3 regions of the Amycolatopsis halotolerans genome follow, and region 3 is predicted to be linked to each of the others. Evidence: riboswitches for the same ligand, from Rfam matches in the RefSeq annotation. Region 3 holds a riboswitch; each other region holds the start of a gene.
The links. A riboswitch is a leader RNA that binds a small molecule or an ion and turns the genes downstream of it on or off. The one in region 3 is predicted to bind S-adenosylmethionine.

Region 1 (10,434 bases), on a different contig from region 3:
TCGTCCTCGGCGAGGCCGGGTTCGGCATCCGCTTCGACAATCCGGCGCTCACCCAGTCGCTCGGGCTCGCCGCGCTCGTCCTGATCCTCACCGAAGGCGGGCTCACCACCCGCTGGTCCGCGGTGAAACCCTCGCTGGGGCCCGGAATCCTGCTGTCCACAGTGGCCGTGGTGATCAGCATCGCGGTCACCGGCGCGGCTCTGCACTGGCTGCTCGGCCTCGACTGGCGGCTCGCCCTGCTGTGGGGCGCGGTCCTCGCGTCCACCGACGCCGCGGCGGTGTTCTCCGTGCTGCGCACCGCCGGGGTCGGCAAGCGGCTCGTCGGCGCGCTGGAGCTGGAATCCGGCATCAACGACGCGCCCGCCTACATCGCGGTCGTCGTGCTCGCGTCCGGCGAGGCGGTCGACTGGTCGCTGCCGCTGCTGGTGGTCTACGAACTGCTCACCGGCCTGGTGCTCGGCCTCGCGTTCGGCTGGCTGGGCGCGCAGGCGCTGCGCCGGGCCGCGCTCCCGGCGACCGGTCTGTACCCGCTCGCCACGGTGGCGGTGTGCGTGCTCGCGTACTCCTCGGGACAGCTGGCGCACGCGTCCGGCCTGCTGGCCACCTACGTCGCCGGTCTGGTGCTCGGGAATTCGAAGCTGCCGCACCGGTCGGACACCCTGTCGTTCGCCGAAGGGCTCGGCTGGCTCGCGCAGATCGGCTTGTTCGTGCTGCTCGGCCTGTTCGCGTCGCCGACCCGGCTGCTCGAAGCGCTCATCCCGGGTTTGGTGGCGGGTGCCGTGGTGCTGCTGCTCGCCCGGCCGCTGTCGGTGGTTCTGTCGCTGCTGCCGTTCCGGTTGCCCTGGCGAGACCAGGCGTTCCTGTCCTGGGCGGGCCTGCGCGGCGCGGTGCCGATCGTGCTCGCGATGATCCCGCTGTCCGAAGGAGTGCCCGGCGCGCAACGGCTCGTGGACGCGGTTTTCGTGCTCGTCATCGTGCTCACCGTGCTGCAGGGCGCGACGCTCAGCCCGCTCGCGCGGATCCTCGGGCTGGCGAAGGCGACGCAGGCGCACGAGATCGAGGTCGATTCCGCGCCGCTCGACGAACTCGGCGCGGAACTGCTGCAGGTGCGCATCCAGAAGGGGTCGAAGCTGCACGGCGTGTACCTGTCGGAGCTCCGGTTGCCCGCCGGTGCGACGGTCAGTCTCGTGGTGCGCGGGGGAGCAGGCTTCACGCCGCAGAAAACCAGCCGGTTGCAGGTCGAAGACCAGCTTTTGGTGGTCACGACCGCCGCCGACCGCGACGCGACCGAACGGCGGATCCGGGCGGTTGACCGAGCTGGTCGCCTGGCCCGCTGGCACGGCGAATCCGGAGCCTGACTTCTCTGTCCTTTGTGGACTCTCCTTGTGACTGCCGTCTCAGATCACGAGACGGGTCTGGTTTCTTTCGCTGGTCTTCCGCTATCGTCGGTTTCAGGTCATGAGTGCCAGCACGAAGCCCCGGCTTGCTGGCCGGCAACCCTCCTACCGCGGTGGGGTGCCCCGGGTGAGGACCAGGCCGGTCGCGCAGCGCGACGGGCAAGCGCGGGCCCCTCGCCGGGGGTCCCCCGGAACGCCGAGGAGGCGCCGTCATGACTCTCGCACTCGACCGGTCCACCGAAACTGTTGTTCCCGCCGTTCCCACTGTGGCCGGTGCGTCGCTGCGGGTGCCGTTGGTGACGGGCGGCGACATCGGTTACGCCAACCTTGATCACGCGGCCAGTGCGCCGTGTCTGGACGCGGTGCGTTCGGCGGTGGACGAGTTTATTCCCTGGTATGCCAGCGTGCATCGCGGTGCTGGGTTTGCTTCGCAGGTTTCCACTCGGTTGTACGAGCGGACCCGGGGTGTGTTGCGTCGGTTTGTGGACGCTCGCAGCGGGGACTCGGTGATCTTCACTCGCAACACGACTGATGCGTTCAATCTGCTGGCGAAAGCGTTGCCGCGTAAGACTTCTGTTGTTGTTTTCGACAGCGAGCACCATGCCGCGTTGCTGCCGTGGCGGGGGCCGAATGTCCGGCGGGTGCAGTTGCCGCGGACTCGGCTTGCCGCAGTGTCCGTTGTGGACGAAGCGCTGGCGGAATGTCCGCAGGGGCCTCGGTTGGTGGTTGTCGCTGGGGCTTCGAACGTGACTGGCGAACTGCTGCCGGTGGCCGAGATCGCTGCGGTGGCTCGGAAGCATGGGGCCCGGGTGGCGTTGGACGCTGCTCAGCTTGCGCCGCATCGGCGGATTTCGTTGCGGGAGTTGGATGTCGACTACGTCGCGTTGTCCGGGCACAAGTTGTACGCGCCGTTTGGGGCTGGGGCGTTGATCGGGCGCAGCGACTGGTTGCGGGCCGCTGAGCCTTATCTTGCCGGTGGCGGGGCGACCAAGCTGGTGACTGAGGAAGCCGTCGTGTGGAACAGCGGCGAGGAGCGGCACGAGGCTGGGTCGCCCAATACCGTTGGGGTGTATGCGTTGGGCGTGGCTTGCGAGCAGTTGGCGGCTCAGTGGGATGCCGTCGGGGCGCATGAGGCTGCGTTGCTGGAGCGGTTGCGGAAGGGGCTGGCCGGGCTGCCTGGATGTGCCGAGTTGCGGTTCTTTGACGCGCCGGTGGATCGGGTTGGCACGGTGAGTTTTGTCGTCGACGGGTTTGAGCCGGGGTGGCTGGCGGCGGTGTTGTCGGCTGAGTACGGGATTGGGGTGCGGGACGGGGCGTTCTGTGCTCATGTGGCTGCTCGGCGGTTGATTCGCGAGGCCGGCGGGGAGGGGCAGCAGGCTGTTCGGGTGAGTCTCGGGTTGGGGAGTACCGAGGAGCACGTGGATCGGTTGGTGCTGGCGTTGCGGCAGATTGTCGCTCGGGGGGCTCGGTGGGAGTACACGAAGGTTGATGGGCGGTGGGCTCCGGTGGGGGATACGCGGGAGTTGCCGGGGTTTTGTGCTTGATGGTGGTGCTGGGGTGGTGGGGGCGGGTTTCGGGGGTCTCTCACCAGCTGTGTTTTTGGCGTCGGCTTCGCCGCCGCGGGCGGGATCGCTTTTAAGCCGGCGTTTGGGGGCTGAGCGGCGTGAGGGGCCTTCGGCCTGTCACGCCGCTCAGCCCCCAAACGCCGGCGCGATCCCGCGTGGTGGTCAGGTTGGGTTTGTCTGGCTGGGTGTGGTCAGGTTGGGTTTGTCTGGCTGGTGTGGTCTAGCTGGGCTTGGCAGGCTGCGCGGACCGCCTCTTTGATTTGCTCTTCCGGGCGTCCCCAGCCTTGGTCCCACTCTTCGTCCAGCATCCAGACTTGCGCCAACGGCAGCTTGACGACGCTGTCGGAGTAGTTGGTGCGGACGATGATGGTGTGCAGGTCGTTCAGCAGGGCGCGTTCGCTGAGGTGTCCGTTGAGGAGCAGTTGGGCCAGGTGGGTGAAGGCGACTTTTGCTGCGTCGGCTGCGGTGGGGATGGGGGTGTGGCAGTCGGCTAGGGCGGACTGCTGCACGTCGTGGATTTCTCGTGGTTCGGTGCGGGAGAGGCCTGCCAGGTGGCGCAGGTGTTCGCCGTCCTCTCCCTCGGCTAGCCAGTGGGCTGCCCACAGGGGGAGGTCGTTCGTGGGGGAGAGGTTCAGGGCGATCCAGGCGGCGGCCACGGCGGGGGCGGGGATCTCGGCGGGCATGCAGTGAGGATGGCGGGACGGGGGTGGCCGGGCGACTGAATTTCGGTGGGGGACTGCCGCTGTGACCTGGTTGGGCGCGGTTGTGGACAATGGGGGTGTGAGCACCGATCCTTCGCCGTCCGAATCCGAGGTCGAGCCGTCTGCGGAACCGCCTGAGCAGGGGGCTGCCAAGGAAGGCACGCCGCTGCCCAAGCGGCGGGTCTGGGTGGTGTTCGCGGTCGCGGCGCTGCTGTGGGCGATCGACCTGATCACGAAGAACCTCGTGGTCGCCAATCTCGAGGGCAAGGAGCCCAAGCCGATCCTCGGCGGGCTCATCTACCTGCAGGTCATCCGCAATCCGGGTGCCGCGTTCTCGATGGCGACCGGCATGACCTGGGTGCTCGCGCTGGTGGCGACCGGCGTCGTGATCGCCATCGTGTGGATCTCGCGCCGGCTGCGTTCGGTCGGCTGGGCGATCGGCCTCGGGCTCGTGCTCGCCGGCGCGCTCGGCAACCTCACCGACCGGTTCTTCCGCGAGCCCGGACCGCTGCGCGGGCACGTCGTGGACTTCATCTCCGCGTTCGCGCCCAACGGGCAGGGCTTCGCGATCTTCAACATCGCCGACTCCGCGATCTGCGTCGGCGGCGCGCTGATCGTGCTGCTGTCCCTGCTCGGCAAGGACTACGACGGCACCACCACCCGCGGCAAGAAGAAGGAATCCGAGTGAGCGCGCGCATGCTGCCCGTCCCCGACGGGCTCGACGGGATGCGCGTCGACGCCGGGCTGGCCAAACTGCTCGGACTCTCCCGTACCGTCGTCGCGGACCTCGCGGCGGCGGGCGACGTGCTGCTCGACGGCCATCCGGCGGGCAAATCGGACCGGCTGTCCGCGGGCGGGCTGCTCGAGGTGACGTTGCCGGAACCGGAACGTCCGGCGGAAATCGTCGCGGAGCCGGTCGATGGCATGAAGATCCTGCACGATGACGACGACATCGTGGTGATTTCGAAACCGGTCGGCGTCGCCGTGCACCCCAGCCCCGGCTGGACCGGCCCGACGGTCGTCGGCGGACTCGCCGCGGCCGGGCTGCGCATCTCGACGTCCGGCGCGGCGGAGCGACAGGGCGTCGTGCACCGGCTCGACGCGGGCACCACCGGGGTGATGGTGGTGGCCAAGAGCGAGCACGCGTACACCGTGCTGAAGCGGGCGTTCAAGGAACGGACCGTCGACAAGGGCTACCACGCCGTCGTGCAGGGCCATCCCGACCCGACCCGCGGCACCATCGACGCCCCGATCGACCGCCACCCGCGGCACGACTACAAGTTCGCGGTCGTCGCGGGCGGACGGCCGAGCGTCACGCACTACGAGGTGGTCGAGGCGTTCCGGGCGGCTTCGCTCGCGCACGTGAAGCTGGAAACCGGCCGCACCCACCAGATCCGCGTGCACTTCTCCGCGCTGCGCCACCCGTGCGCCGGGGACCTGACCTACGGGGCGGACCCGGTGCTGGCGCGGAAACTCGGCTTGACGCGGCAGTGGCTGCACGCGCGGACGCTGGGTTTCGCGCATCCGGCGGACGGCCGGTGGGTGGAGTTCGAGGCGGAGTATCCGGACGATCTGGCCAGTGCGCTGGAGATCCTGCGCGACGGGAACTAGCGCCAGCTAGTTAACGGCCCAGGTCAGGGTGCGCTCGTCCGGCTCGGGCCGCGGGCTCCAGCGCACCGAGACCACCCGCGTCGCGGTCGGAAGGACGTAAACGGTGTGCCCGCCGAGCGTCTCGCCCGGCTGCACGCCGATTTTGTGCGGCGGCCGGGACGTCAGCGAAACCGGGGCTTTCGCGACGGTTTCGCCGCTGTCGGTGACGAGTTCGAGATAGTTGTCCGGCAGCGAGGCGAACGGAATCGGCCCGCGGTTGGTGATTTCCGTGTGCACGACGACCGCGCGCTCGCCGTCCTCGAGCCGGTAGCCGGCCGCGCCGAAGAGGAAGTCGGCGGGGTCCTGGACTTCCAGCAGTTGCACGGAAAGCTGTTCCCCTTCGAGCCCCTGCGACTGCATCGTCTCGCCGATCCGCCCCTGTTTCACCGGTGCGGCGGCGGGCTTCGGGTCGTCGCCGCGGGCCCAGGAAGCGGTCTGCGGGACGCCCCACGTGCTGACGGCCGGGTCCGGAGCCGGGTACGGCCCAGACTGTCCATTGTAGACGTTCGCGGGGGCGGGCATTCCGGTCTGCGCGGAGGAGTACGCGCCGGACATCCCCGGGATCCCGTTGGGTCCAGGGGGATACGCGCCCGAAATCCCGGCCGGTCCGGGGGCGTACGCGCCGGAGGTTCCCGGTGCCGCGGCGGGAAACCCGGGCGGGTAGGCGCCGGTGGTCCCGGGGCCGGGCATGCCGTGCTGTCCCGGCGAACCTGGTCCGGTCGCGGGAATCCCGGTCTGCCCGGGCGGGTACGCGCCGGAGGTTCCCGGTCCGGGCATGCCGTGCTGGCCCGGCGGATGCGGGCCGGAATGTCCCGGCATCCCGGCCGATTCGGGGATCCCGGACTGCCCGGGCGGGTGCGGACCGGACGCGCCGGGAGCGCCGCCCGGCATCCCCGGAGGCGGTGCCATCCCGCCCGAAGCCGGAATCCCGGACGACGCCGGGCCATTCGGCATCGGCGCCGCGGGAGGGCCGGAGGGCATGGGGCCCGGTGCCGGAGCGGGGCCGGAGGGCAGGGAGCCTGGTGCCGGAGGGAGGCCGGGCGGCATCGAGCCGGGCATCCGGGAAGCCCCCTGCATCGGCGCGGCGGGGAACGGCGCCGACCCGGGCCCGCCGCCCGGATACCCCGGAGCCTGCGGACGCTGCCACGAAGCCTGAGCCCCCGAAATCGCCGCACGCAGACCTTGCGGGTCGCTTTCGACCCCGACCAGCAGCGGCAAGCCGCTGCCGGACAGCGCGACCAGCCGGTACGCGACCTCCCGCGGATCCATCCCGACCTTCGCCGCCAGCTCGTGCACAGCACCCTTGCCCAGCTCGGCGAGCGCGGCGAGCAGGCGGATGTCGGCGGGATCGGTCACGGCCACTCCGGCAACGCTACCGCCTCGCCCGCCGGACCCGGCCGCACCACCGCGCCCGGCGTGCCCCGCGCCACCGCGACGGACAGCCGAACACCGCTGGCCAGCCGCTGGCCGGGGAGCCTGGTGGGTCGTGCCGTCGGGGGCGGCCGACGCGGAACCGGTGCCCGGCGTGCCTCGCGCCGGATAGCCGAACACCGCTGGCCGGGGAGCCTGGCGGGTCGTGCCGTCGGAAGCAGCCGACGCGGAACCAGCACCCTGCGCGACCGCGACGGACGGCGAAACACCGGCGGTCCGAGGAGTCTGGCGGATCGTGCCGTCGGGAGCAGCCAATGCGGAACCGGAGCCCTCCCCGCGTCCCGGCCAGGGCGGTGCCAACCAGCCGAGGCCCGGGACGCGCAACCGGCGCCCGCGACGGACCGCGCTCCGGGGTCGCCCGCTGCCCCTCCGGCCTGACCAGCTCCTCCCGCAACGTCCCCAGGTTCCACGGCCCGGAACGTTCCTGCGCCCGGAAGAAGGCCGTCGACCCCGGACACGGGCGTCGCCGCCCCCGTCTCGATTAGGGTCGGAATCGCACCTTCTCCGCCTACCCTGGGGGTCACCGCCGATGTCCGTCGTTTCCGATCTCGCCGACGAGCTCGTCGAGGCGTCGTTCGACCATGAACCGCTCGACGCCGCCATTCTCGGCATCCGGCCGGACGCGCCGGGCCTCGGTGATCCGTCGGCCGCGGCGGAGGCGGCGTTCCGCGAGAATATCGTCGCGATTCGGGAGCGCGCCGAGGCCGTCGATCCGGCCGGGCTCGAAGAAGCCGATCGCGTCACCCGCGACGTCCTGCTCAGCTCCGTCGACGGAACCCTCGACCGGATGGACAGCCGGGTCGTCGACTTCACCGTCACCGACCTGTTCGTCGGCCCCGCCTCCGGGCTCTTGTCCGCGCTGCCGATGATCACGGTCACCGCCGAAACCGCGGAGGCGCATCTCGGGCGGCTCAGCGAGATCCCCGAGTACCTCCGCGCCGTCGCGCAACGCCACCGCGACGGGATCGCCGCCGGTCTCCTGCCGATCGAACGCCTGGTCAAGGCCGCGATCGCGCACCTCGACCGCTACCTGGCCGAGCCCGAGAACGACCCGCTGCTGCGCCAGCCCGCCCCGGCCGAGGACTTCGCCGCCCGTCGCGAGCAGATCCTCCGGGACGTCGCCCGCCCCGGTTTCCGCGAATACCGCGATTTCCTCGAGGCCGAAGTCCTCCCGCACGGCCGCCCGGACGACAAGGGCGGCGTCTCCTGGCTGCCCGGCGGCGACGAGATCTACGCCCGCCTCGCCCGCACCCACACCACCAGCAACCGCACCCCGCAGGAGCTGCACGACACCGGTCTCGCGGTGATCGCCGGCCAGGTCGAGCAGTACCAGGCCCTCGGCGAGCGCGTGTTCGGCACCCGCGAGCTGCCGGAGATCTTCGAGCGGCTGCGCACCGACCCGAAGCTGCGCTGGACCAGCGCCGAAGACCTCCTCGAAACCGCCCGCACGGCGATTTCCCGCGCCGAGGCCGAGGCGCCGAACTGGTTCGGCCACATCCCGCAGCACCCGTGGACCGTCGAGGCGGTGCCGGAGGATTCCGCGCCCGGCGCGCCCCCGGCGTACTACATGCCGCCCGCCGCCGACGGGTCCCGGCCCGGCGTCTACTTCGCCAACACCTACCAGGCCACCGAGCGGTTCCGGCACACCGCCGAGGTCATCGCGTTCCACGAGGCGATCCCGGGCCACCACTTCCAGCTCAGCACCGCGCTCGACCTGACTGACCTGCCGCTGCTGCGCCGCGTCGGCAACTTCACCGCGTACGCCGAGGGCTGGGGCCTCTACACCGAGCGCCTCGCCGACGAGATGGGCCTGTACTCCGAGGACGTGTCGCTGCTCGGCATGCTGACGATGGAGTCGATGCGGGCCGGGCGGCTGGTCGTCGACACCGGCCTGCACGCGCTGGGCTGGAGCCGCCAGCAGGCGGTCGACTACCTGCTGGAGCACACGCCGATGGCGCAGGTCGAGATCGAGGCCGAGGTCGACCGGTACCTCGGCTTCCCGGGCCAGGCGCTCGCGTACATGGTGGGGCGGCTGGAAATCGAGCGGCTGCGCGAGCAGGCCGAACAGCGGCTCGGCAGCCGGTTCGACATCAAGGCGTTCCACGACACGATCCTCTCCGGCGGCTCCCTGCCGCTGTCGGTGTTGGACGCCGTGGTCACCGAGTGGGTGGCTGGCCACGGCGACACCGTCCTCGGCTTGGCCGACGAACTGGTCGAGCTGAGCTTCGAGGCGGAACCGCTGGAGCGGACCGTTCTCGGACTTCCCGGCGACCACACCAAACTCGCCGACCCGAGTCTCGCCGCGGCCGAGCGCCACCGGGCGGGGTACGCCGCGATCGCCGAGCGCGCCGACGCGATCGACCCGGCCGGGCTGACCGCGTCGGAGGTCATCACCCGCGAGGTGGTGCGCACGCACGCCCGCGGCGCGATCGACACGATCGACTCGCGGCTGTCCGGGTTCGCGGTGAGCGACGGGTTCAGCTCGCCCGCGCTGAACCTGGTCACCATTCTCCCCGCGCTGGTCCCGGACGACGCGGACAAGGCCGGCGACTACCTCACCCGGCTGGCGGCGGTCGGCGGCTATCTCGACGCGGTGATCGAGGCCCAGCGGACGACCGTCGCGGACGGGTTCGCGCCGCCGGACTTCCTGGTGCGCATCGGGATCGAGTACGTCGAGCGGTACCTCGCGAACGAGGAGGGCGATCCGTTCCGCGTCACGCCGGCGGTCGAGGTCGAGGGCTTCGCCGCGGAGCGCGACCGGCTGCTCGCCGAGGTCGTGCGGCCCGCGTACCGGCGCTACCGCGACTTCCTCGCCGAGGAGGTCCTGCCGGTGTCGAAGACGGACAGCCAGCCGGGCATCAGCCATCTGCCGGGCGGGCTGGAGAAGTACCAGGGCCTGATCCGCGTGCACACCACCACCGACCGCACCGCGCGGGAACTGCACGACACCGGTCTGCGGATGGGCGAAAAACTGGCCGAGGAGTACCGCGAACTGGGCGCCCGCGTGTTCGGCACCGGGGAACTGGCGGAGATCTTCGACCGCCTCCGCACCGACCCGGAGCTGCGCTGGCGCGACGGCGAGGAGCTGCTGGAAGGCGCGCGGGCGGCCATCGTCCGGGCGGAAGCCGTCGCCCCGCAATGGTTCTCCCGGGTGCCGGACGCGAAGTGCGAGGTCGAACCGGTCCCGGAGGCGGACGCGGCGAGCGGCACCATCGCCTACTACCTGCAGGCCGCGTTCGACGGTTCCCGCCCCGGCACGTACTACGCCAACACCTACGAGGCGAATTCGCGGCCGCGCTTCACCAGCGAGGGCATCGCGTTCCACGAAGCCGTTCCGGGACACCACTTCCAGCTCACGTTCGCGCAGGAACTCACCGATCTGCCGCTGCTGCGCCGGATCGCGCCGTTCAACGCCTACATCGAGGGCTGGGGCCTGTACGCGGAGCGTCTCGCCGACGAGATGGGCCTGTACTCCGACGACGTCGCCCGCTTCGGCATGCTCGCCCAGGACTCGATGCGGGCCGGACGGCTCGTGGTCGACACCGGGCTGCACGCGCTGGGCTGGAGCCGCCAGCAGGCGGTCGACTACCTCGTCGAGAACACGCCGATGGCGAAGATGGAGATCGAGGCCGAGATCGACCGGTACGTCGCGAATCCGGGCCAGGCGCTGAGCTACATGGTGGGACGGCT
Region 2 (10,434 bases), on a different contig from region 3:
GGGATTGTCGCTGGACGTACTGGGTCCGCGCTACGCCACTACTCGGTCACCCGCGCTGCAGGACGGCACGATGATCAACAACAGTTCGGTGGTCCTGCGCGCGGACACCTCGGCTGGCCGGGTTTTGCTGACCGGAGACGTGGAGCTGGCCGCGCAAGCGGATCTGCTCGCCGAGGGCGTCGACCTGCGGGCCGACGTGTTGAAGGTGCCGCACCACGGCTCGAGGTATTCGCTGCCGCAGTTCCTCGCGGCGGTGCGGCCGCGCACGGCGCTGATCAGTGTCGGCGCGGGCAACGGGTACGGACATCCGAGCAAGTCCACAGTGGACGTTCTCGGGACGATGGGAGTACTAGTCACCCGGACCGATGTCGACGGCGACACCGCTGTTCTGCCCGCGGGGAGCGGACCGGCGGTCGCGCGCCGGGGTGAGCCCCGGGGTCCGCCGCGGTAGTGCGGCGGACCCCGGGCCGGTGCGTCAGTAGCCGAGCGCCTTGGCGACGGCCGCGGCGGACGGCGGCACGGTGGCCTTCGGGCCGATGTGGTTCTCGACCGCGTCGAGGGTCTTGAGGCCGTCGCCGGTGATGAGGAGGACGGTTTCGGCGTCCGGGTCGAGCTTGCCGGTTTCGACGAGCTTCTTCGCGGTCGCCACGGTGACGCCGCCCGCGGTCTCGGTGAAGATGCCTTCGGTGCGCGCGAGCAGCCGGATGCCTTCCACGACCTCTTCGTCGGTGACGTCCTCGATCGCGCCGCCGGTGCGGTTGACCACGTCGAGCACGTACGGGCCGTCGGCCGGGTTGCCGATCGCGAGCGAGCGGGCGATGGTGTCCGGCTTCACCGGCTGGACCACGTCGTGGCCGTTGCGGTACGCGGTGGAGACCGGCGAGCAGCCGGTGGCCTGTGCGCCGAACACCTTGTACGGGCTGGCGTCCACGAGACCGAGCTGGCCCAGCTCGCGGAAACCCTTGTCCACCTTGGTGAGCTGGGAACCGGAGGCGATCGGCACGACGATCTGCTCGGGGATCCGCCAGCCGAGCTGCTCGGCGATCTCGTAGGCGAGCGTCTTCGAGCCCTCGGAGTAGTACGGGCGGACGTTGACGTTCACGAACGCCCACTTCGGGTGCTCGCCGGCCAGTTCGGTGGCGAGCCGGTTGACGTCGTCGTAGTTGCCGTCGACGGCGATCAGGTCGCCGTCGTAGACCGCGGTGGTGAGGATCTTCGCGCGCTCGAGGTTCTTCGGGATCAGCACGACCGACCGCCAGCCGGCGCGGGCCGCCGCGGCGGCGGTCGCGTTGGCCAGGTTGCCGGTCGAGGGACACGCGAGGACCTCGAAGCCGAACTCGCGGGCCGCGGCCAGCGCGACGGCGACCACGCGGTCCTTGAACGAGTGCGTCGGGTTGCCGGTGTCGTCCTTGACCCACACGCTCTTGAGGCCGAGCTCCTTCGCGAGCCGGTCGGCGCGCACGAGCCGGGTACAGCCGGGTTCGGTGTTCGGAGTCTCCTCGACGGTCGAGGGGACGGGAAGGAGTTTCTTGTAACGCCAGATGTTGCGCGGGCCCGCTTCGATGTCCTCGCGGCGGACGCGGCCGAAGTCGTAGGCGACCTCGAGCGGCGAGAAGTCTTCGGCGGAGACGAATTCCGGAGCGAGCGGCTGCCGGTGCCCTTCTTCCTTCGACACCAGTTCGACGGCCGGACCGAGGTCGATCGTCTTGTTGGCGGAGGTGGCGCTGAGGGCTGCAGTCATCGCGAGGTTCCTTTCCTCATCTGCCCCGCCGAAGCGGGCCGGAATTGGCACCGTGGTCGTCAGCTATCCCGCGATCGCGGGATGACAGGCTGTACGCCGGTTGCCGGGGCTTCGTCGGGCCGTTCCCTCTGCCCCTCTGGATGAGCGGTATTCGATTGTCGGAGCGCCGGTGGGCGCGTCCTCGGCTACACCGTACGACATCCCGATCAGCTCGTGCCATGGAGGCGGCTCACATCACCGGGGCGGACGGTCCGGCAGCCGGGTGAGAAGATAGCGAGGTGACCACCGCACCCGCGCCGCTGCACCTCGTCACGGGCGAGGAAGAACTGCTCATCGAACGGGCTGTGCGAGCGTCCCTCGACGCGGCCAAGGCCGCGGACCCCACGGCGGATCTCACGCGGACGCGGGTGTCCGATCTCACACCGCCCGTGCTGGCTGAGCTGGTCAGCCCGTCCTTGTTCGCCGAGGGGCGCGTGATCGTGCTGGAGTCGGCGCAGGACATCTCGCAGGAGCTGTCCGACGCGGTCCTGGCCTACGTGAAGGCGCCGGCCGACGGCATCGTCCTCGTGGTCGTGCACAGCGGCGGCGGGCGGAGCAAGGCCGCGAAGGCGCTGCCTGGCGCGTTGAAAAAAGCGGGCGCGGAGATCACCGAATGCCCGAAGCTCACCAAGCCGGCCGAGCGCGAGGCGTTCGTCCGCAACGAGGTGCGCCGCGCGGGCGGCAAGATCGACGGCGCGGGCCTGATGGCACTGCTCGACTCGGTCGGCTCGGACCTGCGCGAACTGTCCTCGGCGGCGACGCAGCTGGTCGCCGACACCGGGGGAGTCATCGACGAGCAGGCGGTCCGCCGCTACCACACTGGACGCGCCGACGTGACTGGCTTCGCGGTCGCGGAGAAGGCCGTCGCGGGCGACCGGGCGGCCGCGATGGAGTCGCTGCAGTGGGCGATGCAGCTGGGCGTTCCGCACGTCCTGGTGGCGGACGCGCTGGCCGACGCGGTCCGCACGATCGCTCGCGTGTCCGCCGCCGGCCGCGGCAACCCGAACCAGATGGCGGGCGAACTGGGCATGCCGCCGTGGAAGATCCGCAAGGCCCAAGGCCAGTCCCGCGGCTGGGGCCAGGACGGCCTCGCGACCGCGATGCGCGTCGTGGCGCGGCTGAACGCCGAGGTCAAGGGCGCGGCGGCCGATGCGAACTACGCCCTGCAGCGCGCGGTCCTCGAGGTGGTCGCGGCCAAGGGAGATCGCTGACGCTCAGGGGACAGGCGGCCCTTATCGGCTGCCGCGCTCTCGCGATGGGGCACACCCCGCCGTCTGAGGGGGCGCGATCACCGGGCCCAGACCGACCTCAGGACACGGAAAAGGCCCGGCAGCCGAAGCCGCCGGGCCTTCCGGAAAGACTGCGCTCAGAGCTGGTTCGCGCGCTTCGCGAGAGCCGACTTCTTGTTCGCGGCCTGGTTGGCGTGGATGACGCCCTTGGTGACGGCCTTGTCGAGCTTGCGAGCGGCGTCGCGCTGCAGTTCGAGGGCCTTGTCCTTGTCACCGGCTTCGGCGGCCTCGCGGAACTTGCGGATCGCGGTCTTCACCGAGGACCGGATCGCCAGGTTGCGCTGCCGCGCCTTCTCGTTGGTGTCGATGCGCTTGACCTGCGACTTGATGTTGGCCATGGAGGCGTTCCTCTTTCACTCGGTGAAGGTCGCTGCCGCGTTCGTGTGGCTCCGGATCAGTCCCGAGGGACTGCCGGGCTTCCTCCCTGACGGAATGCCGCACGGCAACAGTCGAAAATCTTAACAGCCCTGCTCGCGGCCCTGGAGCAGGCCCCCGGAGCCGTTCGCTGTTCGGCATTCCGCCCTCGGCTCCGTTACGGTGGATTCCGGTAGTGCCTAGGGTTCCGTCGCCTGCCCGTGGTCCCGCAGAGCGGGTCGCGAAGACAACGAGGGCGGGCGGGCCTGGTCCGAGCGGCACCTTCGGCGGGACACCGAGCCCTGCCGTTCATCTGACGGGACAAAAGCCTGGAGGACCCGGTCTTCAGCGTGCGCTGAAAACCTGAAAGGGTCGCAGATGAACACCACTGCCCTCGCCATGGTCCTCGTCGCCGCGGTCGTGCACGCAGTGTGGAATCTCGCCGCCAAACGGGTTTCCGCCGGCGGTCCGCGATTCGTCTGGCTGTACTACACGGTTTCCGCGGTCGCGATGCTCCCGGTGATCGCGGTCGCGCTGGCCGTCGAACCGGAACGTCCACAATGGACTTGGCTGCTCGCTGCGCTGGTCACCGCGGTCCTGCACGTGGTGTACGGGATCGTGCTGCAGCGCGGCTACGAGGTCGGCGACCTGTCGGTCGTGTATCCGCTGGCCCGCGGCACCGGACCGCTGGTGTCGGTGCTCGTGGCCGTCACAGTCCTGGGCGAACGGCCCGGCGTGCTCGGGCTGATCGGTGCCTTCCTTGTCGTCGCGGGCGTTCTGGTGATCAGTCTCGGCGGCAGCACCGGCGACGCGAAAGCTCGTCGCGCTGGGGTGTTCTACGGCGTCGCCACCGGAACGGTCATCGCGGCTTACACGCTCTGGGACGCGCATTCGGTCACGTCGCTCGGCGTGCCTCCGCTCGTCTACTTCGGCGGCGGCGCGATCGGCCAGAGCATCCTGCTCGCGCCGGCCGCCGCTCGCGGCCGGTCCGAGATTAAGCGGCTGTGGCGGGACCACCGGCGCGAGGTGCTGATCGTCGGACTCGCCTCGCCGGCTGGCTATCTGCTGGTCCTGTATGCCCTGCGGATCGCGCCGGTCAGCCTCGTCGCTCCGGCGCGCGAACTGTCCATCGTGTTCGGCGGGGTCGCCGCCTGGCTCGTGCTCCGCGAGCGCAACGCTGCGCGGCGGCTCGCCGGATCGCTGGTGGTGCTGGCCGGGATCGCCGCGATTGCGGTTGCCTGAGCGGCTCAGGTAGGCAGGAGCCATGGACGTACTGAGCAGCCGGGTGCTGATCCACCCCCGCGACCACGAGGTGTCGACCGCGTTCTATCGCGACGTTCTCGGCCTCGCGATCGAGCGAGAGTTCCCTGGTGGCACGCGGTTTTTCGCCGGTGGCGGTTCGATCGAGGTGGTCGGCACCGGCGAAGAGGGACCCGGCCCGGACGTCAACCTGTTCCTGCAGGTCCGCGATCTCCCGGCGACTCTGTCCGAATTGGCCGGACGCGGGGTCGAACCGGTGCGCGAGGCCCGGCGCGAACCGTGGGGCACCGACGAGGCGTGGATCGCCGACCCGGACGGGTTGCGGATCGTCCTCGTCGAGGTCCCGGAGGACCACCCGTTGCGCCGCGACAAGCGCTAGCTCGGTTTCACTGCCCGGAGCTGGGCGGCGAGCGGGGCGAACCCGGGCGGGTCCCAGGTCCAGGTCTGCAGGTCGGCGAATCCCGCGGCGGCGGCCTCGTCGGCGAGTTCGTGTCGCGTCACCGGAAGCCATTTCTCGTGCGCCGAGAGCAGTAGCCGTCCGCCCGGCCGCAGCACCCGGAACAACTCGGCGAAGCTCGCCGCACGGTCGTCCCAGAGCTGGACGTTGTTCACGGTCAGCACGACGTCCGCGATCTCGTCCGCGCAGCCAGTCCGAGCCGCACTGCCCGCGCGCACCTCGGCGCGGTCGCCGCAGCGGTCCGTGCAGAGATCGCGCATCTCGGGGGAGGGTTCGACGCCGATCACCTCGTCGGCGAGTTTGCTCGCCGCGTCGAGGCCGATCCCCGGACCGGGGCCGATGACGAGGACGGTCTCGTCCGGTTCGAGGCGGGCGAGGTCGACGACGCGGTGCTCGGTCGTGGCGTTGCTGACCGCCATCAGCTTGCCGCCGAGCCTGCCCAGCAGGCCGCTGGGGTGGCCGAAAGCCCGGTCGAGCGCGGCGTCGAGGACGCCGGGGCCGGGCGGCGAGGGGGAGGGTGAAGTGGTCATGCTTCGAGGTCATCACGAGTCGCGCGGGGCCGCATCGGGGATGACCCCCACCCGCACCCGGAGGTCCATGGGACGATGGGGTACGGACATCCCCCACCATCCCGAGGACAGCCCGAGTGACAGCGCCCAAGACGTTCGCCGACACCACCTTCACGCCGCCGGAGTTGATCCGCAACTTCTGCATCATCGCCCACATCGACCACGGCAAGTCGACGCTGGCGGACCGGATGCTGCAGCTCACCGGCGTCGTCGAGGAGCGGGCCATGCGCGCGCAGTACCTCGACCGCATGGACATCGAGCGGGAACGCGGCATCACGATCAAGGCCCAGAACGTCCGGCTGCCCTGGAAGATCAAGGACGGCCAGGGCGGTGAGCAAGATTATGTCCTGCACATGATCGACACCCCCGGCCACGTCGACTTCACCTACGAGGTGTCCCGCGCGCTCGAAGCGTGCGAAGGAGCGATCCTGCTGGTGGACGCCGCGCAGGGGATCGAGGCGCAGACCCTGGCCAACCTGTACCTGGCGCTGGAGAACAACCTCCAGATCATCCCGGTGCTGAACAAGATCGACCTGCCCTCGGCCGACCCGGACAAGTACGCGGGCGAGATCGCGCACATCATCGGCTGCGAGCCCGACGACGTGCTGCGGGTCTCGGCGAAGACCGGCGTCGGCGTCGGCGCGCTGCTCGACGAGGTCGTGAAGCAGGTCCCGCCCCCGGTCGGCGATTCGGAAGCGCCCGCGCGGGCGATGATCTTCGACTCGGTCTACGACACCTACCGCGGCGTGGTGACCTACATCCGGGTGGTCGACGGCAAGATCACGCCGCGCGAGAAGATCAAGATGATGTCCACCGGCGCCACGCACGAACTGCTGGAGGTCGGCATCATCTCGCCGGAACCGAAGGCCAGCAAGGGCCTCGGCGTCGGCGAGGTCGGCTACCTGATCACCGGCGTGAAGGACGTGCGGCAGTCGAAGGTCGGCGACACCGTCACGGCCGAGCGGAACGGCGCCAAGGAGCCCCTGGCGGGCTACCGCGAGCCGAAGCCGATGGTCTACTCCGGGCTGTATCCGGTGGACGGCTCGGACTACCCGGAGCTGCGCGAGGCGCTGGAGAAGCTGCAGCTCAACGACGCCGCGCTGACCTATGAGCCGGAGACCTCGGTGGCGCTGGGCTTCGGCTTCCGCTGCGGGTTCCTCGGCCTGCTGCACCTGGAGATCACCCGGGACCGGCTTGAGCGCGAGTTCGGCCTGGACTTGATTTCCACCGCGCCGAACGTGGTGTACCGCGTGGTGCTGGAGGACCGCAGCGAGGTCATCGTCACGAACCCGTCGGACTGGCCGGGCGGGCTCAAGATCTCCGAGGTGCACGAGCCGGTGTCGAAGGTGAGCATCCTGGCGCCGTCGGAGTTCGTGGGCACGATCATGGAGCTGTGCCAGTCGAAGCGCGGCACCCTGCTGGGCATGGACTACCTGTCCGAGGACCGCGTCGAACTGCGCTACACGATCCCGCTCGCGGAGATCATCTTCGACTTCTTCGACACGCTGAAGTCGCGCACGCGCGGTTACGCGTCGCTCGACTACGAGGAGTCCGGCGAGCAGGTGGCCGACCTGGTGAAGGTCGACATCCTGCTGCAGGGCGAGACGGTGGACGCGTTCTCCGCGATCGTGCACAAGGACGCCGCCTACACGTACGGAAACCGCATGGCGACGCGCCTGCGCGAGCTGATTCCGCGACAGCAGTTCGAGGTGCCGATCCAGGCGGCGATCGGCTCGCGGATCATCGCGCGCGAAACGATCCGCGCCATCCGCAAGGACGTGCTGGCCAAATGCTACGGCGGTGACATCTCGCGGAAGCGGAAACTGCTGGAGAAGCAGAAGGAAGGCAAGAAGCGGATGAAAACCGTCGGCCGGGTGGAGGTGCCGCAGGAAGCGTTCGTCGCGGCACTGTCCACTGAGGACAACGGAAAGAACAAGAAGTAGGTCCCCCTTCGGGTGAACGGCGGCTCCGGGTTTCCGGGAGCCGCCGTTTTTGTCGGTGGGGGCTGGTGTCCTTGAGTGCGACGAAGAAAGGAACGCGCTCATGACACTCACTGGCTGGCCTTCAGGTTCACAACCGATGACGGTGCGGGATCTCGCCGCGATCCCCGAGGACGGACGACGGCACGAACTCGTCGACGGCGTGCTGTACGTCAGCCCTGCGCCGGGACTGCGGCACCAGCACGCGGTTTTTCGGCTCTACGGGTTGCTGGAGTCAGGGTGCCCGCCGGGGATGGATGTGGTCGGCGGGCCGTTCGCGGTGCGGTCCGGGGACCAGGTCGAACTGCGGCCGGATCTGGTGGTGGGCCGGGCCGAGGACTTCACTGACGCCGATTTGCCGATGCCGCCGCTGCTCGTGGTCGAAGTGGTGTCGCCGAGTTCTGGGATTCACGATCGCGTAACCAAGAAAGCGGTTTACGAGCGGTGGGGCGTGCCGGACTACTGGGTGATCGATCCGGTCGCGCTTTCGCTGACGGCATTCGAGATCAGTGCGGACGGTGGTTATCAGCAGAGTGCGGAAGTGGCTGGAGGTGAGGCGTTCGAGACGGAGCGGCCGTTTCCGGTGCGAGTGAGTCTGGCGGAGCTCATGAATGGACGGTGACTTGATTCGGGCTTGGCGGATGGGAAGGGATGTGACGGCTTGACCGGACAGGATTGGTGACGGGTTCGCGGGCCTGGTGATCGCGACGGACGTTGTTGTGCGGATGTGTGACGGTGTGACTGGCGTTGGCAGGTGGTGAGTCGGTCGTTTGGCGGTGCGGTCTGACGTTCACAAATGCTGCCGGTCCGGCGCGACTGGTGTTGGCAGAGGGCGGGTCGGCTGCTTTGGCGGTGCGGTCTGACGTTCACCAACGCTGCGGTCCGGCGTGACCGGCGTTGGGCCGGGGCAGGTCAGCGGTTCCGGACGGTCGTCACGACCTTCACGGATGTGGTGATGTGGTGTTCGCTGGTGCGGATTGAGGGGAGGGTTCGAGGTGTGCCGGTTTGCCACCTGGTCTTTGTGGTTGCTGCGACGCGATGGTTGATGGCGTGAGCGACGTGGCCTGCCGATGGGTCGGCAGTCGCTGGTGGCTCGATCGTGTCCGTGCATGCCGCCGCGCCGCGTTCGGCGGCGTGACTGGCGCGGGTTGGCGGCAGCCGGTTGCCTTCCCGTTCTCCGCGCACGCCGCGACTCGACATTCCGCGCCGTGATCAGCGTGCCTGGGGCGACTCAACGGGTGGCCGACCGCTGTCCATCTCCGCGAAGGCCCTCGGTGCCCGAGCGGGCAGGTTTACGGCCACGACGGCAACGCCATCGTCCAGGCGGCACTTCTCCGACTGGTGCTCGAAAGGGTGGTCGGCTCAGGCGGTGGCGGATCAGCCGTTCCCGATGATCTTGCCCACCTCCACGAACACCGCGGCCCGGCGTTCGGCGGCCATCACCCGGTCGTACTCCGCCCAGTCGTCGTGGGTTCCGGTGGCGGCGCGGAACACCTCGCGCAGCAGGGGCGCGAGGTCGTCGGCAGGGAAGGCCGGGTCGGGGTCGTCCGGGCCGATCAGGCGGACCGGGCCGGTTACCGAGAGCCAGCGCCAGCCGCGGCGGAACGTGACGGTCGCGTGGCCGTTGCGGCGTAGCAGCGCGAGCTTGTGCGCGCCGCCGACGGCGACGAAGCCGACGCTCGGCTTGCCTGTCACCGGGTCGTTCAGGATGCCCGCGTTCACCACGGACGCGTGCACGGTGCCGTCGGTGCGGGTCGTGGCCACAGTGGCGAGGCCGTTCTCCTGCACCGTCAGCGCGCGGAGCTGTTCCAGGGTTGCCGTCATGCTCTTGTGCAACGCGGCGGCGACCCGGCGCATTTCCGGTCCGGCACTAGGCTCGGGGACATGTTCGATGATCTCGAGTTCCCGGTGATCGTGGCGCCGATGGCGGGCGGGCCGACGACTCCGCGGCTGGTCGGCGCCGTCACGGACGCGGGCGGGTTCGGTTTCCTCGCCGCGGGCTACCTCAGCGCGGAGACGCTGGACGCCCGGATCGCGCACACCGCCGACCTCACCGGCGGCCGGTTCGGCGTCAACCTGTTCGTCCCCGGCGGCCGGTCGGTGGCCGACCTCGCCGCGCACCGTGAACGGTTGCTCGCCGAAGCCGTGCGCTACGGCGTCGAACTCGGCGAACCGGTCTGGGACGACGACGAGTACCCGGCGAAACTCGATCTCGTCGTGCGCCACCGGGTTCCGCTGGTGTCGTTCACGTTCGGCGCGCCGACGTCTGCCGAGGTGCAGCGGATCCACGAGGCTGGCGGCAAGGTCGCGGTCACCGTCACGAATCCGGAGGAAGCCGACCTCGCTGCCGCGCGCGGAGCCGACGCGCTCGTCGTGCAGGGCTTCGAGGCCGGCGGGCACCGTGGCCTGTTCACCGACGACCCGGACAATCCGGCTGGCGGCGAGGAGTACGGCCTGCTCGCGTTGCTGCGTTTGCTCGGCGCGCGCACGAGCCTGCCGTTGGTCGCGGCCGGAGGACTGGTCAACGGTGCCGACATCGCGGCGGTACTGGCTGCCGGTGCGTCGGCGGCGCAGCTGGGCACGGCCTTCCTGCTCGCGACGGAAGCTGGCACCGGCGACACCCAGCGGCGGGCACTCGCCGAGGCGGGCCGGGCGACGGCGTTCACGCGCGCGTTCAGCGGACGCCCGGCGCGGGGCATGGTGAACCGCGTCCTGAGCGACCTCTCCGCGGCCGCGCCCGCCGCGT
Region 3 (10,434 bases):
CGAGCTGCGACGCGGTCATCTCCTGCTTGCCGAACACGACGCGGCCCGCGATCTGCTCGATCGCTTGCAGCACGCGAAGATCGGCGGGCAGGTCGTCGAGTTCCTGGCGCAGGTGCGCGAGTGCGACCGTCTTGCCCTGTACCCGCCGACCGGTCGGCGATTCGACGTCGCCGCCCAGCAGCTTCAGCAGCGTGGTCTTGCCGGAGCCGTTCACGCCGACGAGACCGATCCGGTCGCCGGGACCGATCCGCCACGTCACGTGGTCGAGCAGCGTCCGGTCGCCGACCCGCAGCGAAGCGTCTTCCAGCTCCAGCACCGTCTTGCCGAGCCGGCGCTTCGCGAACGCCATCAGCTCCACGGAATCGCGCAGCGGCGGCACATCCGCGATCAACGCTTCGGCGGCCTCGACGCGGTAGCGCGGCTTCGAGGAACGCGCCTGCGGGCCGCGCCGCAGCCACGCCAATTCCTTGCGTGCCAGGTTCTGCCGCTTCTCCTCCGCGGTCGCGGCGAGGCGGGCACGTTCGGCGCGCGCGAAAATCCAGTCGGCGTAACCGCCTTCGTACTGCTCGACCCGGCCGTTCGCGACCTCCCAGGTAAGGCTCGCGACGGTGTCGAGGAACCACCGGTCGTGCGTCACGACCACGACCGCGATCCGGCGGCCCAGCAGGTGATCGGCGAGCCAGCGCACGCCTTCGACGTCTAGGTGGTTAGTGGGCTCGTCGAGCACCACCAGGTCCAGTTCGCCGGTGAGCGCGGCGGCCAGCGCGACGCGGCGGCGTTCGCCGCCGGACAGGTTCGCGGTCGGGGTGTCGAGGCCGATCGCGGTGATGCCCAGGCCGTCCACAATGGACCGGACGCGCGCGTCGGCGGCCCATTCGTGCTCGGCTCCGTAGCGCTCCAGCACCACATCGCCGACCGTGCTGCCTGTCGGCAGCTCGGTGCGCTGGGTGACGACGGCCATCCGGAGGCCGCGCACCTGGCTCACCCGGCCGGAATCGGGCTCGCTCAGTCCGGAAAGGACTTCGAGCAGCGTCGTCTTCCCGCCGCCGTTGAGCCCGACGACGCCGATGCGCTGCCCCTCGGCGACCCCGAGGGAAACGTTGTCCAGCAACGGCTTCACACCGTAGGACTTGCTCACCGATTCCAGGTTGACCAGGTTGGCCATCCGGGTCCTTTCCACTGTGGACTGTTGATTCAAGCTGGGTTTCAGGCGTGCACGCGCGGCGGCGCGTTGCGCGGCGCGTCGTCGCCGCCGACCACCCGGGCCCCGGGCACCGGCCCGTGCGCGACCCGGACCGTCCGGCACACTCCCGCGCCGGACAGCTCCGCGGCCACCTCGACCGCGGTTTCCGCGTCGGAGCACAGGAACGCGCACGTGGGCCCGGAGCCGGACACGCATCCGGCCAGCGCGCCCGCGTTCACCCCGGCGCGCAGCGTGCGGCGCAGACCGGGCCGCAACGACACCGCAGCCGCCTGCAAGTCATTGCCGAGCAGCAGGGCCAGCTGGCGAGGATCCCCTGACGCGAGCGCCTCCACGACCGGCGTGTGCGACCCGATCCGCGGCGGCTTCCCGTCGGCACGCAACTGGTCGAGTTCGCCGAACACCTTGGGCGTGGACAGGCCTTCCTCGTCGAAGGCCAGCACCCAGTGGAACGTGTGCCGCGCGAGCACCGGCACGAGCTGTTCGCCGCGACCGGTGCCGAGCGCAGTGCCGCCGTACAGCGCGAAGGGCACGTCGCTGCCAAGACTCCCGGCGATGGTGGCCAGCTCGTCGCGCGTGACGTCGAGCTTCCACAGCGACGAGAGCCCGACCAGCGCCGCCGCCGCGTCCGCACTCCCGCCCGCCATGCCGCCGGCGACCGGAATGCCCTTGCGCAGCACGATTCGCACCTTCGGAGCATCCGCATCCGGCCGTCCGACGTAGGAGGCCAGCTCACACGCCGCGCGCCAGGCGAGGTTGGTGCCGTCGGTGGGCACCGTGCGCTCCCCCTCGCCGTACACCTCGAGCCCAGGCTCGTCCGCGGCCGCGACGGTCACCTCGTCGGTGAGCGAAAGCGCCTGGAAGACAGTGACCAGCTCGTGGAACCCGTCCGCCCGCAGGTCCCCCACGGCCAAGTGCAGGTTGACCTTGGCCGGGACCCGGACGGTTACTGGTGGTGGAACGACTGCGAGCACCCGTCCAGCCTACGTGGCACCGCCCCGCCAAGGCTCACCAGGAGAAAAACCCGCCCGGATTCACGGGGAACTTCAGGACACCCGTCCCAAAATCCCGGACACCCGACCCAAAAAGCCGGCCCCAGTGCCGATCCACGAACAGCCGATGCCACACCCCGGCGAGCCGCCACACCCTTTCCGCGCCGCCGATCATCCCGACACCGCCGACCGCATTCGCCGTGGCGAAAATCAACCACCTCACAAAACCCGCAAGGCGATCAGGACCACCACGCGGGATCGCGCCGGCGTTTGGGGGCTGCCCGGCGTGACAGGCCGAAGGCCCCTCACGCCGGGCAGCCCCCAAACGCCGGCATAAAAGCGATCCCGCCCGCGGCGGCGAAGCCGACGCCAAAAACACAGCTGGTGAGCTGCCCTACCAACCCAAACACCACGGGCCGCCCCACCTCGGAGCGGCCCGCGAACGCCTTACGTTAAAACAAACCCTCAAGCAGCAACCACACTCTGCGGCCCACGAGCCACCTGACTCACATGCGCACCCCGATCAGAGATCCACGACAGCGCAGCCTCAGCCCGCTCCCCGCGCACCCCCAACCGGAACCGAGCGATCGGCGTGTCCCCAATACGAGTGAGGCCACCCCCAATAGTGGCGAGTTCGACATCGAAGCGGCTGGCCGCCTCAGGCAGCAGCGCACCCACCGACGCAAACCCGATCAGCACGATGTCGACCGCGCGGTCGTACTTCGCGGACTGGGCGCGTGAGGTCTCGATCGACGGCAGCACCGCCTGCGCGGTCCAGCTGTCCGGCGTCGAGATCAGGTCGAGCACCGTGCCGCGCTCGACGATCGCGCCGTTGTCGAGCACCGCGACGTCGTCGCAGACCCGGCGGACGACGTCGGCGTCCGGCGTGGTGACGACGACCGTCACGCCCAGTTCGGCGCGCGCCCGGTCGAGCACGGCGAGCACCGCGCCGGCGTCTTCCGCCGAAATCCCGGCGGTCGGGTCGTCGGCGAGCAGTACGGCCGGTCCGGCGGCGAGCGCCTTGGCGACCGCGACCCGGCGGAGCTGGCCGTCGGTGAGTTCTTCCGGCTTCTGCGCGGCGCGCGGGGTGAGGCCGACCAGGTCGAGCAGCGAGCCGACCCGGCTGCGCCGCTGCGGGCCGTCGACGCCGAGTTGCTCCAGCGGGCTGGCGATGTTGCCCGCGATGGTGCGCTCGGCGAGCAGCTCCGGTTTGGTGCCGACGACCCCGAGCTGGCGGCGGATCTCCCGCAGCCGCTTGCCGTCGAGGGTCGCGGTGTTGAGGCCGTCGAGCCGCACGACGCCGCGGTCGGGGCGCTCCTGCAGCGCGATGCAACGGGCGAGGGTCGACTTGCCGGAGCCGGACGGACCCACGATTCCGAACAGCGAGCCGGCTTGCACGTCAACGCTCACGTCGCGCAGTGCGGCGACACGATTTCCGTGGAAGGGAAAGGACTTGGACACGTTTTCGACAGTGATCACGAAAGGGCTCCAGGCAAACGAGGCGCGGCGCCGGATCCGGGCGCGCCAGGCGTCATCGAATTACCGTCCACAGTGGACGGCGCAAGAAACTGCGGAAAAGACGATCAGGCGATGACCATGGAGCGTTGACACGCACATACCGAGCGGCGACCTTCGTCGACTACACGCCGGCGGGTCAGCAGGAGCGGGCGGGTGACCCTCTTCATCGAAAACAGCCTCCATCGGTCCTGGCGGTAGCACCTGCCCCGCGGAGGGTGGTTGCTGCGACTTCGGCGAGCCAGGTCTCTCAGTCGCTCGGGATGGACGCTTTCGAGTAAAGCCGATCCCATTGGCTGAACGCAAGCGCGTTGGTGCAGATCACACGTCTGGTGGTGCCCGCATACCGGAACACCTCGTCCAGAACCCGGAAACCCGGAACCTCGGTTCCCGAACATTGCCGCGACCTGCGGAACCCTCGCGCCGGTCCGCCGCGGCGAACTAGTTTGTTCCACTGTGGACGATCAAGAAGCTTTGTGGAACAAGAGTTTTCCCGTTGTCAAGTGACGGGCGCGCGCGGGCCTCGGCACCCGGGTCGCCGGGTCCGCGATCGGGTCGAGATAGGTCAGCGAAGCGAAGCACCTCGAACTGGCGCGACTGAACAATCCGGGCCGGGGAGCAAGGAGACTCCCCCGAATGCCACGGCCTTGACGAGCCGCCCGTCACAGGTCACCGGCCATTTCAGCCGCGCTCGCGCGATGACCGAGAGTAGCTGCGAGGCTCGGGATCACCCACGATCAGCGACGACGCAAGATCATCAAGCCACGCACCGAAATCAACGCCCCGCATCCGGAATACCCGCCGCGCCGCCGCAGTTGGACGTCACAAGCGAGCGCCGCGAGAGGGGGTCAGTTCCCGGCTGCCGCGATCCGCGCGAACGCGTGCACGTCGAGCTGCTCCCCGCGCGTCTTCGGGTCGATCCCCGCTTCGGCGAGCAACTCGCCAGCCCGCTCCGCGGAACCGGCCCATCCCGCCAGCGCGGCCCGCAAAGTCTTGCGCCGCTGCGAAAACGCCGCGTCGACCACCGCGAACAACCGCGCGCGATCCACCCCGGACACCGGGTCGGTCCGAGTGAACGAAACCAGTGCGGAATCGACGTTCGGCACCGGCCAGAACACCGCGCGCGGCACCGCGGCGACCTTGCGCGCCGGTCCGTACCAAGCGAGCTTCACGCTCGGCACGCCGTAAGTCCGGCTGCCCGGTCCGGCCGCCATCCGATCCGCGACCTCGGTCTGGACCATCACGAGCCCGCTGCACAGCGACGGCAGCTCGGCCAGCAGGTGCAGCACCACCGGCACCGCGACGTTGTACGGCAGGTTCGCCACGATCGACACCGGCTCAGCCGGGAGATCAGCGGCCCGCACGCGCAGCGCGTCGGCGCCGACGACGGTCAGCCGCTCCGCGGCCTCCGGGGCGCGCTCGGCGACTGTCCGCGGCAAACGGGCGGCCAGCACCGGATCGATCTCCACGGCGACGACCTGAGCGCCAGCGGCGAGCAGGCCCAGTGTCAGCGACCCGAGGCCGGGCCCGACCTCCAGCACGACCTCCCCCGGCCGCACGCCGCCGAGTTCGACGATGCGGCGGACCGTGTTGGGGTCGTGCACGAAGTTCTGCCCGAGCTTCTTCGTGGGCCGGACGTCGAGTTCATCGGCCAGCCCGCGGATTTCGGCAGGCCCCAGCAGTTCCACCACCGGACGAGCCTACCCAGCGCGGTCGCGGCGACGACAACGCGGCGTACGAAAACAGGCGGCCGTGAGCGCGAAGCTCACGGCCGCCTGCCGGAAAAACAGAGGGTGCTCAGGCCTTGTAGCCGCATCCCCAGGCGCTGTAGCCGCCGCGCGCGTCGCGCACCTTCTCGGCGGTCGCGATCTGCTGCTCGCGGGTGGCCTTGTCGGCCGTCGGCGCGTACTGCGTGCCGCCGTAAGCCGCCCAGGTCTGCTTGTCGAACTGGAGGCCGCCGTAGTAGCCGTTGCCGGTGTTGATCGACCAGTTGCCGCCCGACTCGCACTGCGCGATGCGGTCCCACGCGCCGGTGTCGCCGATGGCCGGGGCCGGCGGCTTCTTGGTGCCGACCTTGATGATCTTGGCCTTGGCCTCGACCAGGGTCTTCTCCGAGATCTGCTCGCGCGAGACCTCTTCGCCGTTCTTCTTCGTGACCTTGTAGGTCACCAGCTTCTTGCCCGGCGTGCCCGGGTCCTCGACGCTCTGCTGGCCCTGCAGCTGCGTCGGGTCGTCGACCTTCTGCACGTCCGGGTCGATGGCCTCTTCCTGGTTGACCATCGACACGCCCATGCGGCTGACGTGGACCTCGGCGCCGTTCTTGAGGCTGACGTCGAGGCCGCCGTCGACCGCGTCGTCCGGGCCGAGGTTCAGCTTCAGGTCGGAGACGAACTCCTTGGTGGTCACCGCGTTGGTGCTCACCTGGCGGGGCGCGTTGGTGCCGTCGAAGAGCGTGATGTGCTTGAGGGTCTTGACCTGGACGGTCGAGCCCTCGAGCGGCAGGTCGCCGGAGGACGGCATCGACGTCCACGCGCCCTGGGAAACCATGCTGCCCATGCCGAGCTGGTTCATGGCCTCGCCGAGCGTGGTCGCGCGGACCCAGGAGGGCCGCGACACGCCGTCGACGACGAGGTTCAGCTGACGGCCGCGCTCGAGCTTGATGACGCCGCCGTCGCCGACCGCCGCCTGCGGCGAGGGCGAAAGGGAGTCGTGCTCGCCGACGGACAGGCCCGCGTCCTTGAGGACGTCGCCGACGGTGCCGCCGAAGCTGTGCACGGTCTGCTGGTGGCCGTCGACGTCGACGGTGATGCTCTTGTTCATCGCGAGCGCCGCCGCGCCGCCACCGCCGACGGTGACCAGCAGCGAAAGCACCGCGCCCTTGAGGAAGCGGCGCTTCCAGGTCTTGGTCGCCTCGCGCAGCCCTTCCTCGACCGCGACCTTCTTGGCCTGCGGGGAGGCGGTGCGGTCTTCCTCGACCTCGTCCGGGAGGACGAGCGGCGGAAGCATCGTGGTTTCCGCGTTGATGAGGCGGATCAGCTCGTCGACGTCGACGTCGATTTCCGACATCAGCATGTCGGCGTCCGGGCCGAGCGCGGCGAGCACGTCCTGCTCGGTCACGCGGAGCTCGTCGGAGAAGTCAAGCTGCCCGTAGGCGGTGTCCTCGAGCTCGCGGTCGAGCACGGCCACCGAGGACGGGGAGGAGGAGAAATACGCCGAACCCGCGTCAAGACGCGAGTCATCCTGCCGACTACCAGTCACCGGGTCGTTCCCTTTCCCAAGACATCGCGCGTACCTCGCGCGTCGTCCTTCGTTCGCGACGCACCCTCAGGCGCGCCTCTCAAGTCCGACACCCCCAGCCAGCGCCATCGTCACGGTCCCAGGTCGTACCAACCCCGGTTCCGCTTCCCCGACGTGCACTGACGTGACTGGTGGGCGTATCAGCCGGCTCCGCTGCGCGTAACCGACCGGCACGATCACGGGACAGTAACGGGTGTTGGCAGGTTGCGCAAACACCCCCCGGAGTGTCGTGACTTGCGTCACTCATCAGGTGGACGAATGCGCGGTCTCGAATGTCGCAATCCGTGCAAGCCGCTGTGACACTGCGGAATCAGGCGGGCAGCTGGTATGCGCGTTCGGCAGTGGTCCGGACCGCTTCGGCCACCTCGTGGACCGCTTCGCCGCGCAGCTGAGCGAGGTAGCGGACGGTGTAAGCGGTGCAGTACGGCTCGTTCGGCCGCCCACGGTAGGGATGAGGCGTCAGAAACGGCGCGTCTGTCTCAGCGAGGAACTGCCCGCACGGCACGATCCGTGCGGCCTCATGGAGGCCGCGCGCGTTCTTAAAGGTGACCGTGCCCGCGAAGGACAAGATGTAGCCCTTGTCGATACAGCGGCGCGCGATGTGCTCGTCACCGGAGAAGCAGTGGAAGACGACCGTCTCGGGCGCGCCTTCCTCGTCGAGGATGCGAAGCACGTCCTCGTGCGCGTCGCGATCGTGGATCATCAGCGCCTTGCCAAGCCGCTTCGCGAGGTCGATATGCCAGCGGAAGGCAGCCTGCTGCGCGTCGTGCGGCGAGTAGTCCCAGTAGTAGTCGAGACCGGTCTCGCCGACCGCGACCACGCGCTCCCCACGCGCCAACCGCTCCACTTCGGACTGTTCGGCGACCCCGAATTCCTTGGTGCGCGTGGGATGAATAGCCACCGCGGCGAACACCCGCGAGTCCCAGGTGGACGCTTCAGCCGCCCAACGAGCAGCCGCGAGATCATCGGCGACAGTGACAACGCGCGCGACACCGGCCCGCTCGGCACGGTCAACCATCGCGGCAACATCAGCCGCGGTCTCCGCCCCGCACGCGTCGAGATGAGTGTGCGCGTCAACCACCGTCACCGGCAGCCGATCAGGAATCGGGGGAAGTTCGCGCTTCTCGTCACCCATGGCACCCAAGCTACTGCGCGGTGCCCCCAATGTGGCATTGGGTGCGTCCCACGCACCGAACGCCACATTGGGTGCGTCAGACGCACCCAACGCCACATTGGGGCGCTTGCCCCGGCCTCAACCGCAGCCCGCGCACCCACCCATGGAGGCGCCCACCCCGCCCCCAACCCCGATCCGAAGCCGCCCTGCGGTTCGGGGGTGCTTGTCAAGGCATCTTTCCCGCCTTGACAAGCACCCCCGAATCGTCAGCACAATGAACCTTCGGGGTGGTGGCCCCCGCTCAGGGCGCAATGTCGCCGCCAGGCGACGAGCCGAACGCGAGACCTCAGTCAGTCACGATCGGAGCCCACTCCGGCCCCGTCTCCCCCAACTTCGGGTCCAGCTTCGTAAACAACGGAGTCGGCTTCTCCAACGGCCGCCCAACCTCGATCGGCTGAGACTCCCACTTTGCCTTCTCACTGGCGTAATCCCCGGTGAGAATCGGATTGACCCGCCCAGGCAGATCAAGATCCTCAACCTCCTGCAGCTCAGGCTGAGCAGCCCAAACCCCAGTCCCGCCCAGCGCCTCATGCACCTTCTGCGCCGAATGCGGCAGGAACGGCGTCAGCAACGTATTCGCGTCCGAAACCACCTGCAACGCCGTGTGCAACACCGCATCCCGCCGATCCGGATCCTCCTTGAGCTTCCACGGCTCCTGATCCGACAGGTACCGGTTAGCCGCCGTAACCACCCGCATCGCCTCAGCCGCGGCCAACTTGAACCGCGACCGCGCGAGATGCCCACCAGCGGTCTCAAACGCCTGCCGGGACAACGCCTTCAGCTCCTCGTCCGCCGGAGCAGGCGCAGTAGGAGCCGGAATCGCTCCATTGTTCTTGTGCGCCATAGAGATCGACCGGTTAACCAGGTTGCCCCACTCGTTAGCCAGCTCGAAGTTGGTCCGCCGAACGAACTCGTCCCAGGTGAAGTCCGTGTCCTGAGTCTCCGGACCGGCCACCGAGATGAAGTACCGCAACGCGTCCGGTCCGAACTCCCGCAGGAAGTCGTGCACGTAAATGACCGTGCCGCGCGAGGTGGAGAACTTCGACCCGCTCATGGTGAGGAACTCGCTGGACACGATCTCGTCCGGCAGGTGGAGCTTGCCGTACTTGCCCGCCTCGCCGCCGCGATCGCCGTCGCCGTTCTGACCGAGCAGCAGCGCGGGCCAGATCTGGGCGTGGAAGGTGATGTTGTCCTTGCCCATGAAGTAGTAGGCGCGCGCGTCGGCGTTGGCCCACCACTCCTGCCACGCGTCCGGGGTGCCGTTGCGGCGCGCCCATTCGACGCTCGCGGAGAAGTAGCCGATGACCGCGTCGAACCAGACGTAGAACCGCTTGAGCGGCTGGTCGCGCCAGCCGTCCAGCGGGATCTTCACGCCCCAGTCGAGGTCGCGGGTGATCGGCCGCGGCCGCATGTCGTCGATCAGGTTCTTGGTGAAGTTGAGGACGTTCGGGCGCCAGTCGTTCTTGGTGCCCAGCCAGTCGCCGAGGGTCTTGGTGAACGCCGGCAGGTCGAGGAAGTAGTGCTCGGTCTCGACGAACTTCGGCGTCTCGCCGTTGATCCGCGACTTCGGGTTGATCAGCTCGGCCGCGTCGAGCTGGTTGCCGCAGTTGTCGCACTGGTCGCCGCGCGCGCCGTCGTAGCCGCAGATCGGGCAGGTGCCCTCGATGTAGCGGTCGGGCAGCGTGCGTCCGGTGGACGGGCTGATCGCGCCGCGGGTGGTCTTCGGGACCACGTAGCCGTTGCGGTTGAGCGCGAGGAAGATTTCCTGCGTCACCGCGGCGTGGTTGCCGGTGGTGGTGCGGGTGAACAGGTCGTAGGAAAGGCCGAGGCCGCGCAGGTCCTCGTCGATCTGGCGGGTGTACTTGTCCGCGGTCTGCTGCGGGGTCATCCCCTCTTTGTCGGCCTGGACGGTGATCGGCGTGCCGTGTTCGTCGGTCCCGGACACCATGAGCACCCGGTTGCCGGCCATTCGCTGGTAGCGGGAGAAGACGTCGGACGGGACGCCGAATCCGGACACGTGGCCGATGTGGCGGGGGCCGTTGGCGTAGGGCCAGGCCACCGCGGTCAACACAGAGGTGCTCATACCTGTTTAGCCTACGGATGCGCTCCAGGGCGTTTCGTGGTGGTCGGGGAAGGGAGAGCCGGTGTCGGCGACGCGTCTGCTGGTGCTCGGGGTCGTGCGGATGTTCGGCCGCGCGCACGGCTACCAGGTGCGCCGCGAACTGCTGTCGTGGTCGGCGGACAAGTGGGCGAAC

Region 1: it holds a riboswitch for S-adenosylmethionine, as region 3 does, so the genes downstream of both, ACFORO_RS13725 (aminotransferase class V-fold PLP-dependent enzyme) here and ACFORO_RS26865 (methionine ABC transporter ATP-binding protein) in region 3, are expected to answer to the same signal.
Region 2: it holds a riboswitch for S-adenosylmethionine, as region 3 does, so the genes downstream of both, thrC (threonine synthase) here and ACFORO_RS26865 (methionine ABC transporter ATP-binding protein) in region 3, are expected to answer to the same signal.

Annotation. Positions count from the first base shown of each region.
Region 1 is NZ_JBHRWI010000016.1:307,605-318,038, forward strand. It holds gene ACFORO_RS13720 (potassium/proton antiporter) at 1-1,358, shown strand, start outside; SAM riboswitch class IV at 1,455-1,569, shown strand; gene ACFORO_RS13725 (aminotransferase class V-fold PLP-dependent enzyme) at 1,610-2,941, shown strand; gene ACFORO_RS13730 (hypothetical protein) at 3,154-3,645, opposite strand; gene lspA (signal peptidase II) at 3,743-4,351, shown strand; gene ACFORO_RS13740 (RluA family pseudouridine synthase) at 4,348-5,274, shown strand; gene ACFORO_RS13745 (AsnC family protein) at 5,281-6,669, opposite strand; gene ACFORO_RS13750 (DUF885 domain-containing protein) at 7,274-10,434, shown strand, end outside.
Region 2 is NZ_JBHRWI010000043.1:51,068-61,501, reverse strand. It holds gene ACFORO_RS32310 (ComEC/Rec2 family competence protein) at 1-451, shown strand, start outside; gene thrC (threonine synthase) at 476-1,741, opposite strand; SAM riboswitch class I at 1,755-1,888, opposite strand; gene holA (DNA polymerase III subunit delta) at 2,020-2,991, shown strand; gene rpsT (30S ribosomal protein S20) at 3,147-3,407, opposite strand; gene ACFORO_RS32290 (DMT family transporter) at 3,802-4,665, shown strand; gene ACFORO_RS32285 (VOC family protein) at 4,688-5,062, shown strand; gene ACFORO_RS32280 (class I SAM-dependent methyltransferase) at 5,059-5,670, opposite strand; gene lepA (translation elongation factor 4) at 5,787-7,652, shown strand; gene ACFORO_RS32270 (Uma2 family endonuclease) at 7,789-8,310, shown strand; gene ACFORO_RS32265 (pyridoxamine 5'-phosphate oxidase family protein) at 9,066-9,512, opposite strand; gene ACFORO_RS32260 (NAD(P)H-dependent flavin oxidoreductase) at 9,573-10,434, shown strand, end outside.
Region 3 is NZ_JBHRWI010000030.1:245,925-256,358, reverse strand. It holds gene ACFORO_RS26875 (ABC-F family ATP-binding cassette domain-containing protein) at 1-1,165, opposite strand, end outside; gene ACFORO_RS26870 (4-(cytidine 5'-diphospho)-2-C-methyl-D-erythritol kinase) at 1,207-2,175, opposite strand; gene ACFORO_RS26865 (methionine ABC transporter ATP-binding protein) at 2,659-3,672, opposite strand; SAM riboswitch class I at 3,888-3,978, opposite strand; gene rsmA (16S rRNA (adenine(1518)-N(6)/adenine(1519)-N(6))-dimethyltransferase RsmA) at 4,557-5,399, opposite strand; gene ACFORO_RS26855 (transglycosylase family protein) at 5,506-6,888, opposite strand; gene ACFORO_RS26850 (TatD family hydrolase) at 7,316-8,140, opposite strand; gene metG (methionine--tRNA ligase) at 8,466-10,262, opposite strand; gene ACFORO_RS26840 (PadR family transcriptional regulator) at 10,324-10,434, shown strand, end outside.